2 linked regions of the Azospira inquinata genome follow. The protein of the gene in region 2 binds, or shares a complex with, the protein of the main gene of each other region. Links are inferred from orthologs where the notes say so. Each region holds a gene or a part of one and is shown on either strand. Other genes may lie near its edges.

Region 1 (7,960 bases), 380 kb from region 2 along the record:
CCAACCGTTGCTCCCCCCCTGGCCCTTTGCCACAATGCAGCCAGCTTCCTCTCGGGGAAGGTAATTTCGGGGTCCAGGCATCTGCCGAAGACCTTGTCCAAATCTCAAAAGGAGATTCTCTAATGCAAAAGAAACTGATCGCCCTGGCTGTTGCCGGCCTGGCCTCCGCCGGTGCCTTCGCCCAGTCCAACGTCACCATTTATGGCGTTGCTGATGCTTCTTTCGAACAAGTTAAGGCTGATAGCGCTGCCGACAACGGCACCAACGTTAACTCCCGCACCCGCCTGAACACTAATTCTTCCCTGCTGGGCTTCAAGGGTAGTGAAGATCTGGGCAATGGCCTGAAGGCTCTGTTCCAATTCGAATCCACCGTCGATCTGGCTAACAGCACCTCCGCCAACAACGGCAATACCGTTGCTCCTTCCGCCGTTGGCGCCAACACCGGTAGCCTGTTCGGTTCCAAGCGTGACACCTTCGTTGCTCTGTCCGGCAACTTCGGTACCGTGCTGGGTGGCTATGTTTCCACTCCCTACCGTTCCATCGTGACCGGTTTTGACGTGGTTCCCGGGTCCGCTGGGTCTGGCTCTGACAATGGTGTGTTCGGTAAAGCTCTGGGCGCTGTTAACCTGGTGTTCCGTACCAACGCTATCGCCTACGCTTCTCCTTCCTTCAACGGCTTTTCTGGTGTGATCGCCTACGTGCCTAACGCCGCCAAGTCTTCTGAAGATGTGGCTACTAACACTGCCACCACCAACCCCTACGGCTGGAACTTGGCTTTGAATTACGCCAATGGTGGCCTGAAGCTGGCTTATTCTTACCTGAAACTGAATGATGTTGGCGTTGGTGCTGCTGCTGGTGTTGGTCTGAGCGCCGAAGACCACAAAGCCAACTTGCTGGCTGCTTCCTATGACTTCGGTCAAGGTACCACCTTGGTCGGTATGTACCAACATTACAAAGGTGATATGGATATCACCTCTGGTGGTTCTACCGACCTGAACCGTAACTCCTATTTCTTGGGCTTGAAGCACGTTCTGGGTGCCCATGAATTTGCGGTGTCTTATCAACACGCTAGCGATTTGGGTGGCAATCTGGTGTCCACGCTGCATCCGGGGCAAGGCAACAGCGATACCGGTGCGAACCAATGGACCCTGCGCTATGGTTACAACTTCTCCAAGCGCACCCAAGTCTATGCTTTGTACACCCGCATCGACAACAAGGATAAGTCCAACTTCAACTTCGCCAATGGCCCGGTTGGCTACTCTTCCACCGGTGGTCTGGATACTGGCGTTGCCGCTGGTTCCAATCCCCAAGTCCTGGGTGTTGGTATCCGTCACTCCTTCTAATCGGTTCTCCGATCAGAAAGCAAAACGGGCGCTTCGGCGCCCGTTTTTTTATGCTTAAAATCTAGTCTCAGAATGGTTGAAGTTTGGGGCCCTTTTCTTCGGACAAAACTCGGTCAAAGTTCCTTTTAACCTACCAGTACCAGATTATCCCGGTGCACCAGCTCCGGCTCTCCGGCGTAGCCCAGGATGGCTTCTATGTGGTCCGATGATTGCCGGGCGATTTTGTTGGCGTCGTCGCTGCTGTAGTTCACTAGGCCCCGGGCCAGTTCCTTGCCTTCTGGGGTCATGCAGCGCACCGCTGCGCCCCGTTCAAATTCCCCTTCGATACGGGTTACTCCCACTGGGAGCAGGCTGCTGCCGTCCCGCAGGGCTTTGACGGCGCCTGCGTCCAGGAAAATCCGCCCCGCCATTTGCAGGTGATCGGCCAGCCATTGTTTGCGGGCGGCGATGGGGGGGTGTTCGGCCTGGAGCAGGGTACCTACGCTTTCGCCCTGGCTTAGGCGGGGCAGCACATTGGCTTCCCTGCCACTGGCGATGACTGTGTCGGCGCCGCTGCGGGCTGCCCGCTTGGCGGCCAGAACTTTGGTGATCATGCCCCCCTTGCCGATACTGGTACCGGCGCCGCCCGCCATGGATTCCAGCTGCTTGTCTCCGGCGGCGGCTACCTGAATAAGGGTGGCGGCAGGGTCCTTGCGGGGGTCGGCGGTGAACAGCCCGTCCTGGTCGGTAAGGATAATCAGGGCGTCCGCTTCCACCAGGTTGGCCACCAGGGCTCCCAGGGTGTCGTTATCCCCCAGCTTGATTTCGTCCGTCACCACCGTGTCGTTTTCGTTGATGATGGGCACCACTCCCAAAGCCAGCAGGGTGGTCAGGGTGGCCCGGGCGTTCAGATAGCGCTTGCGGTCCGCCATGTCATCGTGGGTGAGCAGAATCTGGGCGGTTTTGATGCCGTGTTCGGAGAAGGCGGTCTCATAGACCTGGGCCAGGCCCATTTGCCCTACCGCGGCGGCGGCCTGAAGCTCGGGGACGGCCTTGGGGCGGCTATCCCAGCCCAGGCGTTGCATGCCGCAGGCGATGGCGCCGGATGAGACCAGTACGACTTCTTTTTTGTGGCCCTTGAGTTGGGCGATTTGCTTCGCCCAGGCGTGAATGGCCGGGAGATCCAGACCTTTGCCGTTGTTGGTGACCAGAGCGCTGCCGACTTTGACCACCAGTCGTTTGGCTTGAGCAATGCGGGAAGTGGGGGACATGAAGCCTTCCTGTTTGTGCGGGAACAACACGAGGAAGGCGGGGTTGCCGGGCGAAAACCCGGGTGCGAGAGCGGTTAGGCCGGTCCCACCTTCCGCGTCTTAGGTGACGGGAATGACAGGGCGCCCGGTTCCCCGGGACGCCCGGGCAGAATTAAACCTCGTCTGCTGGATTTTGGGTAGTGCTGTCCGGGGTGGCCGGGGCATCCCCGGCATCCTCATCCTCTTCGTCGTCTGTTGGCGGGGGCGGCGGCACCAGGGTCTCCAGGGTTTGCTGGATGGCATAGACCAAGGGGCGGCAGCCGTCACCGCTGATGGCTGTGATGGCGAAGTGGCGGGGAGCTGTGCCGGTGGCGGCCTGATAGGCCTCCAGGAAAGCGGTCTGCCGGATTTCCCGTTCTTCTTCCGGAACCAGGTCCAGCTTGTTGAGCACCAGCCAGCGGGGTTTGGCCGCCAGGTCCGGACTGAATTTTTCCAGCTCGGCCACGATGGCCTTGGCTTCGGCCACCGGATCGGCGTCTGGGTCCGTGGGGGCCAAATCTACAATGTGGAGCAATAGCCGGGTGCGGGAGAGGTGCTTGAGGAAGCGGTGTCCCAGGCCGGCCCCATCCGCCGCGCCTTCAATCAAGCCCGGTACGTCGGCAATGACAAAACTCTTGTTGTCATCCACCCGGACCACGCCCAGATTGGGGTGCAGGGTGGTGAAGGGGTAGTCGGCCACCTTGGGTTTAGCGGCGGAAACGGAGCGGATGAAGGTACTTTTCCCCGCATTGGGGAGACCCAGCAGGCCCACGTCGGCCAGAACCTTGAGCTCCAGCTTCAGTTCCCGCTCTTCCCCCTGTTCACCTTTGGTGCACTGGCGAGGGGTTCGGTTGGTACTGGACTTGAAGTGGATATTGCCCAAGCCGCCCTGACCACCCTTGGCGATGAGGAATTTTTTTCCGTCCGTATCCAAGTCGGCAATCAGCTCCCCGGTGTTGAGGTCGCTGATGGCGGTGCCCACGGGCATGCGCAGGGTGATGTCATCCCCGCCTTTGCCGTAGCAATCGGCGCCCCGGCCGCTTTCCCCGTTCTGCGCCAGAAATTTCCGGGTATAGCGGTAGTCGATCAGGGTGTTGATATTGCGATCCGCAATGGCGTAGATGCTGCCGCCCCGGCCGCCGTCGCCGCCGTCCGGGCCGCCTTTGGGAATGTATTTTTCCCGCCGGAAGGTGGCAACACCGTTGCCGCCCTTGCCGGCGATGACCAGAATTTTGGCTTCGTCGATGAATTTCATGGCTGAGAAATAGAAAAGCCCTATCACCAGGATAGGGCTTTTAAGGCTGTCAGGAAAATTGCTTAGTTGGCAGCGGCAACGGGAACGATGCGCACCGTGCGACGGCGCTTTTCACCCTTGATGGTGAATTCCACCCGGCCGCCGGTCAGGGCGTACAGGGTGTGATCCTTGCCGATACCTACGTTTTCACCCGGGTGAAACTCGGTGCCCCGTTGGCGCACCAGGATGTTACCCGGCACTACCACTTGGCCACCGTAGCGCTTGACGCCCAGGCGTTTGGATTCTGAGTCGCGGCCGTTACGGGAACTACCGCCAGCTTTTTTGTGTGCCATGCTGTGCTACTCCTCGATCAGGCCGAGATACCGTCGATGCGGATCTCGGTGAAGTTTTGCCGATGTCCTTGATGCTTTTGGTAATGCTTACGACGGCGCATCTTGAAAATCTTGACCTTGTCGTGGCGGCCGTGGGCCAACACGGTGGCCTGAACGGCAGCACCCTGAACCAGCGGGGCGCCAATTTTCACGGACTCGCCTTCGCCTACCATGAGGACTTGGTCGAGGGTGACTTGCGCGCCAACTTCTGCCGGTATCTGTTCTACTTTAAGTTTTTCGCCAGCGACGACGCGATACTGCTTGCCGCCGGTTTTTATGACCGCATACATTGTTGGAAGCTCCAAAAAACGGATTGAAGTGCAGAACCGCGCATTATACGGATTTTTGGTTGTTAGTCAAAGGCTTCGGCGGATTTTCCGGGGGGCGGCGGCCGGGATAGGGCGGGCGCGGCTTTCCCGCTCCTGGCTTCCCTTGACGGCCTTAAGCGCGGGCGCCTAAGATGCGGCGGTTTGGCTATCTTTTCCCTCGCCTTTCGTGGTTGAAGAAGCCCCCTTTCCACTCCTTTGTTCTCGAAATCCTGTGGCGCTAGACAAGCTGTATTCCCTGATTGGCCCCGACATGGGGGCCGTGGACGCGGTTATCCGCCGTCAGCTCCATTCCGATGTGGTGCTGGTGCGGCAGGTGGCCGAATACATTATTAACAGCGGCGGCAAGCGGCTGCGCCCGGCCATGGTGCTGCTGGCCGCCGGTGCCGTGGGCTATCAGGGGGTGGAACACCACAACCTGGCGGCGGTGGTGGAATTTATCCATACCGCCACGCTCCTCCACGACGACGTGGTGGATGAGTCCGATCTGCGCCGGGGCCGGGAGACTGCCAACAACCTGTTTGGCAATGCCGCCAGCGTTCTGGTGGGGGATTTTCTCTATTCCCGTTCTTTCCAGATGATGGTGGCTACCGGCAACATGGGGGTCATGCAGGTGCTGGCCAACGCCACCAACATCATTGCGGAAGGGGAAGTGCTGCAATTGATGAATTGCCACGACGCCAACGTGGATGAAACCCGCTACCTTCAGGTGATCCATTACAAGACCGCCAAGTTGTTCGAGGCCGCGGCCCAGATTGGCGCCATCCTGGGGCAGGCGTCTCCCGCCGTGGAAGCGGGGCTGACGGCCTATGGCATGCACCTGGGCACCGCCTTCCAACTCATCGATGATGTGCTGGATTATTCCGCCGATGAGGCGGAAACCGGCAAGCACCTGGGGGACGATCTGGCGGAAGGCAAGCCTACCCTGCCGCTTATTTACACCATGGAACACGGTTCCCCCGAGCAGGCCGCCTGTGTGCGCCATGCCATCGAGGAAGGGGGCCGGGACGATTTCGCCAAGGTGCTGGCCGCCATCCGGACCACGGGTGCCCTGGACCACACCCGGAAGCAGGCGGACGTGGAATCCCAGGCCGCTATCCGGGCCCTGGATACCCTTCCGGCTTCTCAATACAAAGATTCGCTGATAGAATTAGCCCTCTTCGCTGTAGCGAGAAGCTACTGAACGACGTTCCCCGTAAGCGTCGTCTCATTCGCCAACAGCCGTCGGGGTGTAGCTCAGCCTGGTAGAGTACTGCGTTCGGGACGCAGGAGTCGGAGGTTCGAATCCTCTCACCCCGACCAGGAATTCAAGAAAAGCTCTGAGAAATCAGGGCTTTTTTCTTTTCTGTCTATCCTTGTCAGATTTCCCCCATAGCCTCCCCGCATCGGTTTCAGAGTGACGCTAGGGTGGCAGCAGGGTGACAAAATCACCCACTGCCTTTTCCAAGAAGCCCATTCCATCCCTGGTTCTCAAGCCCTCAGTGAGACTTGAACGCCCTTGGTGCGCCTACAAGCCCAAAATCTCGGGGCGGCCTATAGCTTTTCATTCCCGCTCTGCCGTTTATTTACTTTAGAACCTTCCTGGGGCCTCCTGGCTATCCTGGAAGACCGGCGGGGGCTAAGAGTAATAGTGGGCCTATCAGCTTTGTCAGATACGGGGTTTTGTTGCGAATTCCTTTGTCTCAAAGAGCTTTTGGGGCGCAACCCGATTTTTCTCCTGGTTCCCCTGATTTCTTTTGCGAATACCTGAAGGGGGATGGGGCGGTGGGCTTTTGTTGCGGAAAAAGGCACTTTTGCGCTAGCCCTACTGAGGGCGGGCTCCGTCATGGGGCGGATTTAAAGAGCAACGATGGCAATTGCTCGGGCGGAGTGAGTGGGGTGGCCATTGATTATGGTGGGGCACGGAAACTTTTCGTAACCTTTGGCGCTAAGTTGTTACCTCTGTACGGTCATACCGAGATCTGGGCTGGGCGTTAATTTCTGCACATCAGGACATTTCCCTGGTGAATCAATCAAACCGCTTAAGGAGTTTCCAAATGCCGAAAATGACCGGGAAAATCGCCGCCCTGACCCTGATCGCCATCATGTCTCTCGGGGCTGTAGGATCAGCCTTTGCCGGGGAGAGTCAGTGGGAGAAGGCGCATCCCCGCCGGGAAGCGGTGAATCAACGCCTGCATGACCAGGATCGGCGGATTAACAAAGAGGTCCGGGAAGGGGAAATCTCCAAACAACAGGCCCATCAGTTGCACCGCGAAGACCATCAAATCCGCCAGGAAGAACGGGACATGGCTCGACAGAATGGCGGGCACATTACGGGGCAAGAGCGGCATACTTTGAACCAGCAGGAAAATGGTGTTAGCCGCCAGATTGGGAAATAACGGTGGGCTTGTGGGAAATTTGCCCCTGAATGCCGTTCGGAGTCCCTGATCTCTACTCCCCATTGAGTGTGGCGGGATATCGGCCGACTCCAATCCTTACCTGGGAAGCCAGCCGCTCGGTTGGGTGAAGATGGGAGAACGGGCGGTGTCTCCGGAGGCGGAACCGGGGGGGCGGAATCGGAGAGGGGGACTGTGCTGCCAGCCGGGTGGGGGTGTCCCTCTTTAAGCCCTCATTTGGAGCGTGATTCCTGGAATGCGTGTTCATCATGGTGCATGGGGCTGGCTTTGGGGCGTGACGGGAAATAGGGCTGCAGCCGCCCATTCGGCCTCTGGCGGGGAAAAAAGCAGAATGGCACGGGCCATGCTTTAAAAGGACATCGGTAACGCCAACGGCGGTGTTACCTCAGGACAAAGACGTCTGCCTGCGATTACTCGCGGGCAGGCGTTTTTTTTTGCGGATTGGTCTGGCCCGGGAGGTTTATCGGTATGGCCCAAAAGCAAGGAATCAGGGCGGCTGGGACGGGCGGGGTATGCCTGATTGGGGCCGGGCCTGGCGCTGGGGATTTGTTGACCCTGCGGGGTGCCCAGCGATTGGGGCAGGCGGAGGTGGTGTTGGTGGATGAGTTGGTTGGCTCCGAGGTGCTGGACTACGTCCCCGCCCATGCCCGCATTGTTCGGGTCGGCAAACGGGGCGGGGGAAAAGCCACCCCCCAGGATTTCATCCAACGCTTAATGCTGCGCTATGCCCGCCAGGGAAGGCGGGTCGTCCGGTTGAAAGGGGGAGATCCCCTGGTATTCGGTCGGGGCGGCGAGGAACTGGCGTTTCTGGGGCAGCAGGGCATCCCGGTGGAAGTGGTGCCGGGTATTTCCTCCGGCCTGGCGGTGCCTGCCACCCTGGGCATTCCTGTCACCCATCGTCATTACTGCCATGGGGTAACCCTGGTCACCGGCCATACCCGGGAAAACGGTGAGCCGGATTGGGCTGCCCTGGCCAAAACCGGCACCACCCTGGTGATTTA
Region 2 (7,980 bases):
GATCATCCCATCGACGTCAGCGAAGCAGCCGGCGTCCGCTATCTCCACTTTGGCTCCGACTGGGTCCAGGGGGCCATGCGCATCGCCCGCCCCTATTCCCTGGAGCTGGCCTATACCCGGGAAATGATGGCCGGGCTGCTCCTGCGGGAACGGGAGCCCTGGCCGGAGACCCTGCTGCTCATCGGCCTGGGGGCCGGTTCCCTGACCAAGTTCGCCTGGCGCCACCTGCCCCACTGCAAAGTCACCGTGGTGGAAATCAATCCCCGGGTGGCCGCCATGGCCCGCCAATGCTTTAAATTGCCCGAGGCGGGCCCCCACCTGGACTACCGCTTTGAGGACGGGGCCCGCTTCGTGGCCCGGGCCCGGGAGGCGGGGGAGCGTTACGACTGGATACTGGTGGATAGCTTCGATCCCCAGGCCCGGGCCGGCGCCCTGGATCGCCAGCCCTTTTACCGGGACTGTGCCGCCTTGCTAGGGCCCCGGGGGCTGCTGGGGGTCAATTTTCTCGGCCGCAGCCGGGGCTTTGGCGCCAGCGTGGCCCGGCTGGAAGAGGCCTTCCCCGGGCGCACCCTGGTCTTTCCATCCTGCGACAGCGGCAACGCCATTGCCTTTGCCGCCGTGGGAGAGCGGGTGGATGGGAGTCAGGAGGAATTGAAGGAACGGGCCCAGGCCCTGAAAAAAGACACGGGCCTCAACCTGCTGCCCACCCTGGCCCGGCTGGAGCAGGCCGGCCACTTTCAGGGACGGCGGCTGGTGCTTTAGGCACCACGGCCTTCTTCGGCACCACGGTCTGCTCGGGGCTTTGCCCCGAAAATGGGCTTGGGGAGAAAGGTGCCACCGGCGCCATGCCCGGCCCTCGCCCCCTTGCTCCGCCCCCAGCCTTAGCCCAGGCTGTCTTCCTGGAAACGGTTCTGGATGGCCGTCACCAGATCCGGGTGATCCACCAGTACCGCCACACAATCCTGATCCAGCTTGGCCCCCATTTCCCCGGTCATCACCGCCAGGGCTTCCCCGTTGCTCCAGGCTTCCTTATAGGGACGGCGGCTGGTGAGGGCGTCAAAAACATCGGCCACCGCCACAATCCGGGCTTCCAGGGGAATTTCCGTGCCCGCCAGCCGGTCCGGATAGCCGCTGCCGTCCAGGGCTTCATGGTGGTGGCGCACGATGTGGCGCAGCATGGCCGCCTGGGGCAGGCCGGAGAGGCCGAAATTGGCCAGCATGGCGTCCACCATTTCCGCCCCGTGCACCGGGTGTTCCTGAATGACCCGGAATTCCTCCCGGGTCAGCTTGCCCGGCTTCTGCAACAGGGCGTCGGGCACCGCCACCTTGCCCAGATCGTGGAGGGGCGCAAAGAGAAAAACGTATTCCACAAAGCTGTCGTCCAGGCCCTGGGCCGCCCCCAGCAGGCGGGCGATAAGGTGGGAATAGTGGGCCATGCGCTCCAGGTGCAGGCCGGTTTCAAAGTCCCGGTGCTGGGCGATCTGGGCCATGGTGCGCACCCCGGCCCCCAGGGTCCGCAGGCAGACCAGTTCGTTGATCACCACCAGGCTTAATTGGTGCCCCACTTCATCGAGGAAATCCAGGTCCTTTTCCTTGAAAGCGAAGGTCTGGCGGGAATTGAAAAAAATGAAGCCGAACAATTCCCCGTTGTAAATCATGGGCAGGGTGTAGCTGGTGCCGTAACCCTGGCCGCTAATGCGCCGGCTGTGCTCCCGGGAGCGCCAGTTGGCCGCCGCAATGTCATTCACCAGCCGGGGATGGCCCCCCTGGGCAATGGAGGAAAGGGACTGGGACTGGGCCAGGGGGCTGGCGTAGAAGGACAGGGGATCGGCGCCCCCGCTGGCGTGGAGAAAGGTTTTCAGCAGATCGGTACGGGGGTCGTAGGTGACCACCGCCACCCGGTCCAAATCCGGCAGCCGTTCCCGGGCGTAGCGGTGCAATTCCTGCAGTTTGTCCGGCAAGGGCTGGCTGGCATGGAGAAAGGCCAGCTTATCCCGGCGAAACACCGTATTCGGCAACACTTTGTCCTGCCCCAACAAACCGAAGGATTTGTCCCAATCCATCCTGACTCCCGAGCAAAAAAATCCCGTGCCGTGGCCCTTGTCACGCTTCCGACACGTAAGCCCTGCAACATGACTGTCATTGGTACGCCTGAAGGCGTTCTTTTTGGTGTGACCGGAAGTAAAACAGAAGAAGGGGCGGCATGCACGTACTGATGATATCCGACGTTTATTTCCCACGAATTAACGGGGTTTCCACCTCCATCGAGACCTTTCGCCGGGAATATCAAGCCCTGGGCATCCGGGTCACGGTGGTCGCACCGGACTATCCCTTAGCAAAACCCGAGCCAGGCATTATCCGCATCCCCTCCCATGCCATTCCCTTCGACCCGGAAGACCGGCGCATGGCCTACGCCCCCCTGCTGGCCCTCCTGCCCCAACTCAAACAGGAGGGGGTAAGCCTGGTCCATATCCAGACCCCCTTCGTCGCCCATTACGGCGGCCTACGCCTGGCCCGGGCCCTGGGAGTCCCCTGCTTGGAGACCTACCACACCCTGTTCGAGGAATACTTCCACCACTACATTCCCGGCTTGCCTCGGGCCTGGCTGCGGGCCGCCACCCGCCTCCTTTCCCGCCGCCAATGCAATGCCCTGGACGCCATTGTGGTGCCTTCCCGGGCCATGGCGGAGCGCCTCACCGCCTACGGCATCACCCGGCCCCGCCACATCATTCCCACGGGCATTCCCCTGGAACGTTTCCGCCCGGGTAACCGCCAGGCCCTGCGCCAGCGCCTGGGCATTGGGGAGGCCCCCATAGCCCTTTACGTGGGCCGGGTGGCAGGGGAAAAAAATATCGATTTTCTCCTCCACATGACCCGCCACGCCCTGGACAGCCAACCGGACCTCCATCTGGTGGTGGCCGGGGAAGGCCCGGCCCTCCCGGGCCTACAACGCCTGGCCCAAAAACTGGCCATCCACCAGCGGGTCCATTTCATCGGCTATCTGGACCGAAACCGGGAACTGCCCGACTGTTACGCCGCCGCGGACGCCTTCGTCTTCGCCTCCCAGACCGAAACCCAGGGCCTGGTGCTCCTGGAAGCCATGGCCATGGGCATTCCGGTGGTGGCCCTGGCGGAAATGGGCACCCGGGACATTCTGGAACCGGGCCGGGGCTGCCTGGTGCCCCCGGCGGAGCCCGGGGCTTTCGCCCAGGCCCTCACCGGCCTCCTGGCCGATCCAGCCTTGCGCCAGCGCCTCGCTCGGGAAGCCCAGGAGTACGTGCAGGAGTGGTCCGCCCCGGCCTGCGCCAAGCGTCTGGCGGATTGCTGCACCGCCATTTGCGCTCCCCAAAATCTTGGATAAACTGGAAGTCGGTTCTCCCACCCACAACACCCTGAACTTAAGGGGGAGCTCGCCGCGACCGGCCCTCGGGCCGACGGCCCGCCCCGGAACACCCGGTTCCGGGCATCCCCCAGGATGAAAACGTAGGAGAAAGCCCATGTTAACCCTGCAAGATTGTCTGGATTTTTGCGACATGGAGCGTGGCGAAATCGACGCCATCGCCTGCCATGAACACATTCCCCCGGTGGTGGCCGTGGAGCTGTGCGACACCCTGCTCCATTCCCCGGAAGGTCTGTGCAACCTCCACGCCATGTTTCTGGAAAATATCGAAAACGCCCTGGCCCATGGGGAAGGGGCCCGTGCCCAGGCCCTAACCTGCCAATATCGGCACTTTCAGGCCACCCATCCCCTGCCCTTGCCGTAAGCACCCTGGGCAAAAAGTAAAAGGCCGGAGCCTGTAAAGGTCCGGCCTTTTATTTGGGAGGAAGGGGCCTTTTCGTGCCCTTTTCCGTGCCCCTTGCCCTCCCTCGCGGCTCAGGCAACCGGCCCCAGGGCGTAGGCGGCCATGGCCGCCATGACTTCTGGCGCCTCCCCCACGGGCCCCAGGAGTTCCAGGGCTACCTGGGGAAAGCGTTGGCCCAGCATCTCCAGGAGGGCGGGCAAATCCCGGGTCAGATGGCCGCTGGAGGCCATGAACAGGGGCACCACCCGAATCCGGGTCATTTCCAGGCCCGCCAGTTCTGCCACGCAGGCTTCCAGACTGGGGTTCTGGGTTTCGAGAAACGCCAAACGGGTGACCGTGGTCGGAGACCGCTCTGCCACCATTTCCCGCAGCCGTTCCATAGCGGAGGCCCAGGCCGGGTTGCGGGAGCCGTGGGCAAAAAAGATCAGGGCTTGGGGAGGTTGTTCTAGGGGCATAGGGGGCAAAACTAAACGGTGGCGGTCAGACCATTGCCTTCCAGGGCGACGATGGCCTTGGCCTGGTTGAAATCCTCCGCATAGCCGCAGGCGTAAAGGCAGCAGGCCAGCTGATTGGCTAAGGGCATGGGGAGCGGCGCCTGGCCGTCCAGAATGCGCCGTATCCATTGGGCCGTGGCCTTGGCGTCGCATTCATCCGGGAGGCTGGGCAGGGATTTTAAGCTTTCGTGCTCCGCCTCGAACAGCACTTCCAGGCTTTCCTCATGGATGTATTCAATGCGGGGCCGGCGTTTGGGATTGGCGAAGGGTTCCCCTTCCGTGGCCCGCAGCAGCAGGGCCCGGCCCCCCAGATAAGAGAACACGTCCCGCATCAAATCCATGTAGGCCGGATGGGTGGCCGCTCCCAGCACCACCCCGGTGCCTTTGAAAGGGTCCAGCATTTTCACCAGGCTGTGGGCGCTGTTTCGCAGCCCCAACCGTCCCCGCAGGGCCAGCAGGCCGTTCAGACCGGGGGACAGGACGGGCAGGGGGATGAAGGCCAAGCCCTTTTCATTGAGGGTCTGCTGGGCAGAAACCACGGTGGTGCAGGGCATTACCCCCAGTTCCCGAAACACCTGGGCGGTGGTCACCCGGCCATAGCCTTCCAGCAGCCCGTGGACCACCACCGGGATATTGAAGCGCTGGAGCAGCAGGGCCAGCAGAGGGGTAAGATTGGCCCCCTTGCGGGCGCCGTTGTAGGAAGGAATGACCAGGGGGCGAATGCGGTTGGTGGCGCATTTGAGGCCATGGACCCGGTCATTGACAGCGGCCAGGAAGCCGATCATTTCGTCGGCGCACTCCCCTTTCACCCGCAGGGCCAGGGCAATGGCCCCCAGTTCCAGGTCCGGCACACCGCCGTCCAGCATGGCCCCGTAGAGCTGCTGGGCCTCTTCCAGGGTTAAATCCCGGGCACCGTCGGCGCCCCGGCCCAGTTCCTTGATATAGGGTACGAAATTCATCGGTCTCCGCTCCTCTCTTCCGGCCCGCTTCTTAGTTAGGGTGAAGCGGTCCTGTCGGCAGCTAGGCCTGGGTGCTGAACGCTTCCGGGAATTAGAACCCGGATGGTCCGAAAAAAATCCCCAAGGCCCCTCTTATCGCCAGGCGCGAAATACATACGCATGGCATAACTTTGGTTCGTGGACAATTAGCAACAGCCGTGCCACGCCTGGATTTGGGGAGAATCGGGGATCAGGGGCCCGGCCAGGGGGGCCGGGCCGCCTCGGGATGGTGCGTCAGCGGAGAGTTGGGCGCCACCCTGGTGCCGGGCGGCCCAATTTACTTCACCCGCTGCAACTTGGGGCGGCCGCCAGCCGGAGGGGCGGGAGGCTCGGGCTCGGGAGAAGCATCCGGCAGAGGGGTGTCTTCCACTTCGAAGGCCATGCCGGCGCCGTTTTCCTTAGCGTAGATGGCCACCACGTTGCCCACGGGAAAGGAAATATTCCGGGCCACGCCGCCGAAGCGGGCGACGAAGGAAATGTAGTCGTTGTCCATGGCCAGCCGGGACGTGGCGTCGGCACTGATATTCAGAACAATCTGGCCGTCCCGGGCGAATTCCCGGGGCACCTCGGTCCGTTCATCCACGACCACCGCGATATAGGGCGTAAAGCCGTTATCGGTGCACCACTCGTAAATGCCCCGAACCATGTAGGGCTTGGTAGATGGTAAATCCATGATGATGGGCCGAAAAAAGGGCGCCGCAGCGCCCGTGGTTGCTTACTTGCGCATGACCTTTTCCGACGGGGTCAAAGCATCGATAAACCCTTGTCGGCTGAAAATGCGCTCCGCGTACTTCATCAAGGGCGCCGCGCTCTTGGGCAGTTCAATGCTGTAATGGTCCAAGCGCCACAGCAAGGGGGCGATGGCCACGTCCAGCATGGAAAATTCGTCCCCCAGCATAAACTTTTGCTTGGAGAACATGGGCGCCAGTTCGGTGAGCCGGTTTTTCACTTCCGTGCGCGCCTTCTCCGCCGTCTTCTGGTTCTTTTCCAGGGCTTCGATGTGCACGAAAATCTCCCGTTCCATGGTGGACAGGAGCTGGCGCGCCCGGGCCCGCATAATGGGATCCGGCGGCATCAGCTGGGGATGGGGGAAGCGCTCATCAATGTATTCGTTGATGATATTCGGTTCATACAGAATGAGCTCCCGCTCCACCAAGACCGGCACCCGGTTGTAAGGGTTGATGACGGCGATGTCTTCCGGTTTGTTGAAGAGATCCACGTCGATGACCTGGAAATCCATGCCCTTTTCGTACAGGACGATGCGGCAGCGATGGCTAAACGGGTCAGTGGTCCCGGAGTAGAGGTTCATCATAGTCAATACCTCAAAATGGAATCGGCACCGCCGCCGGGGAAAGCCCCCGGCAAACGATGCCGTTGCCTGGATCAGGCGGGGTTAATGCACGTCTTTCCAGTATTCCCGCTTCAGCAGGTAAGCCAGAACACCCAGCACGGCGAGGAACAGCAGCACGCCGACGCCCAGTTGCTTACGGAAATTGGCGCCCGGTTCGCTCATGAACACCAGGTAGCCGACCAGGTCAGCCACTTCCTTGTCGTACTCGGCGGGGGACAGCTTGCCGGGCACTGCAAGTTTCAGGTGCTTATGTTCGTTACCGGCGGCATCCTTTTCCACGTCCAGCACTTGCTGGCCTTGGAGTTCCCACAGGACGTGGGGCATGCCGACGTTTTCAAACACGGTGTTGTTCCAGCCGGTCGGACGGTTGTCGTCCCGGTAGAAAGAACGCAGATAGGTGTAGAGCCAGTCGGCGCCGGAACCCGCCTCGGATTCCTTGGCCCGGGCGATAACGCTCAGGTCAGGAGGCGTGGCACCGAACCACTTCTTGGCTTCGTCAGGACGAATCCCGACGCGCATGGTGTCACCCACTTTTTCGCCGGCGAACATCAGATTGTCCTTAATCTGTTGCTCGGTCAGACCGATGTCCTTGAGGCGGTTGTAACGCATGGAGGAAGCGCCGTGGCAGCTCAGGCAGTAATTCACGAAGAGCTTGGCACCGTTTTGCAGGGCGGCCTGATCGTGGGAAACGTCAGGAGCCTTGTCCAATTCCAGGGGGGCACCACTGGCCAGCACCGTCAAGGGTGCGAAAAGCAGTGCGAGGAGCAGTTTTTTCATTTCTCTCGTCCTTTGCTTAGTGGGTGACCCGCTCGGGTTCCGGGCTGTACTTGTCCACCTTCGAGTACCAGGGCATGGTCAGGAAGAAGGCAAAGTAGATAACGCCGCAGATCTGGGAAATCTTTTCACCCCAGAAAGACGGCGGTTGGGTACCCAGGTAGCCGAGAATGACAAACGCCACCACAAACAGGGCCAGGAAGGTCTTGTAGATAGGACCGCGGTAACGGATGGACTTCACCGGGCTGCGATCCAACCAGGGCAGGAAGGCGATGATCACCACGGAAGCGCCCATGGCCACCACACCCCAGAACTTGGCATCCAAACCGAACAGGGGGTAGGTCACCGCCCGCAGGATGGAATAGAAGGGGGTGAAGTACCACACCGGAGCGATGTGGGGCGGAGTCTTCATGGGATCGGCCGGAATGAAGTTGTTGGATTCCAGGAAGTAACCGCCGCCTTCCGGCGCGAAGAACACCACGCAGGAGAAGACGAAGAGGAACACCACCACGCCAACGATATCCTTCACCGTGTAGTAGGGATGGAACGGAATCCCGTCC

Evidence for each region.
Region 1: the proteins of ybiB (region 2) and obgE are in contact, whole or in part, in a crystal structure (PDB 8BFT), measured with the Escherichia coli proteins. The link is inferred for Azospira inquinata from one-to-one orthologs.

Annotation. Positions count from the first base shown.
Region 1 is NZ_CP064782.1:929,325-937,284, reverse strand. Bases 1,806-4,634 are described here. They hold obgE (GTPase ObgE), read right to left. Parts: upstream 3,867-4,634; coding sequence 2,745-3,866; downstream 1,806-2,744. Other genes in these bases: rplU (50S ribosomal protein L21), read right to left, coding at 4,216-4,527; rpmA (50S ribosomal protein L27), read right to left, coding at 3,929-4,198; proB (glutamate 5-kinase), read right to left, coding at 1,806-2,593. Also shown: Azoinq_RS04115 (porin), read left to right, coding at 123-1,343; more of proB, read right to left, coding at 1,469-1,805; ispB (octaprenyl diphosphate synthase), read left to right, coding at 4,778-5,746; Azoinq_RS04080 (hypothetical protein), read left to right, coding at 6,600-6,941; cobA (uroporphyrinogen-III C-methyltransferase), read left to right, coding at 7,506-7,960. UniProt on the Escherichia coli protein: An essential GTPase which binds GTP, GDP and possibly (p)ppGpp with moderate affinity, with high nucleotide exchange rates and a fairly low GTP hydrolysis rate.
Region 2 is NZ_CP064782.1:545,170-553,149, forward strand. Bases 3,264-6,112 are described here. They hold ybiB (DNA-binding protein YbiB), read right to left. Parts: upstream 5,257-6,112; coding sequence 4,270-5,256; downstream 3,264-4,269. Other genes in these bases: Azoinq_RS02415 (glycosyltransferase), read left to right, coding at 3,264-3,361; Azoinq_RS02420 (hypothetical protein), read left to right, coding at 3,498-3,764; Azoinq_RS02425 (sirohydrochlorin chelatase), read right to left, coding at 3,875-4,258; Azoinq_RS02435 (ClpXP protease specificity-enhancing factor), read right to left, coding at 5,573-5,968; Azoinq_RS02440 (glutathione S-transferase N-terminal domain-containing protein), read right to left, coding at 6,011-6,112. Also shown: Azoinq_RS02405 (spermine/spermidine synthase domain-containing protein), read left to right, coding at 1-762; Azoinq_RS02410 (HD domain-containing phosphohydrolase), read right to left, coding at 882-2,063; more of Azoinq_RS02415, read left to right, coding at 2,204-3,263; more of Azoinq_RS02440, read right to left, coding at 6,113-6,607; Azoinq_RS02445 (cytochrome c1), read right to left, coding at 6,689-7,423; Azoinq_RS02450 (cytochrome b), read right to left, coding at 7,440-7,980.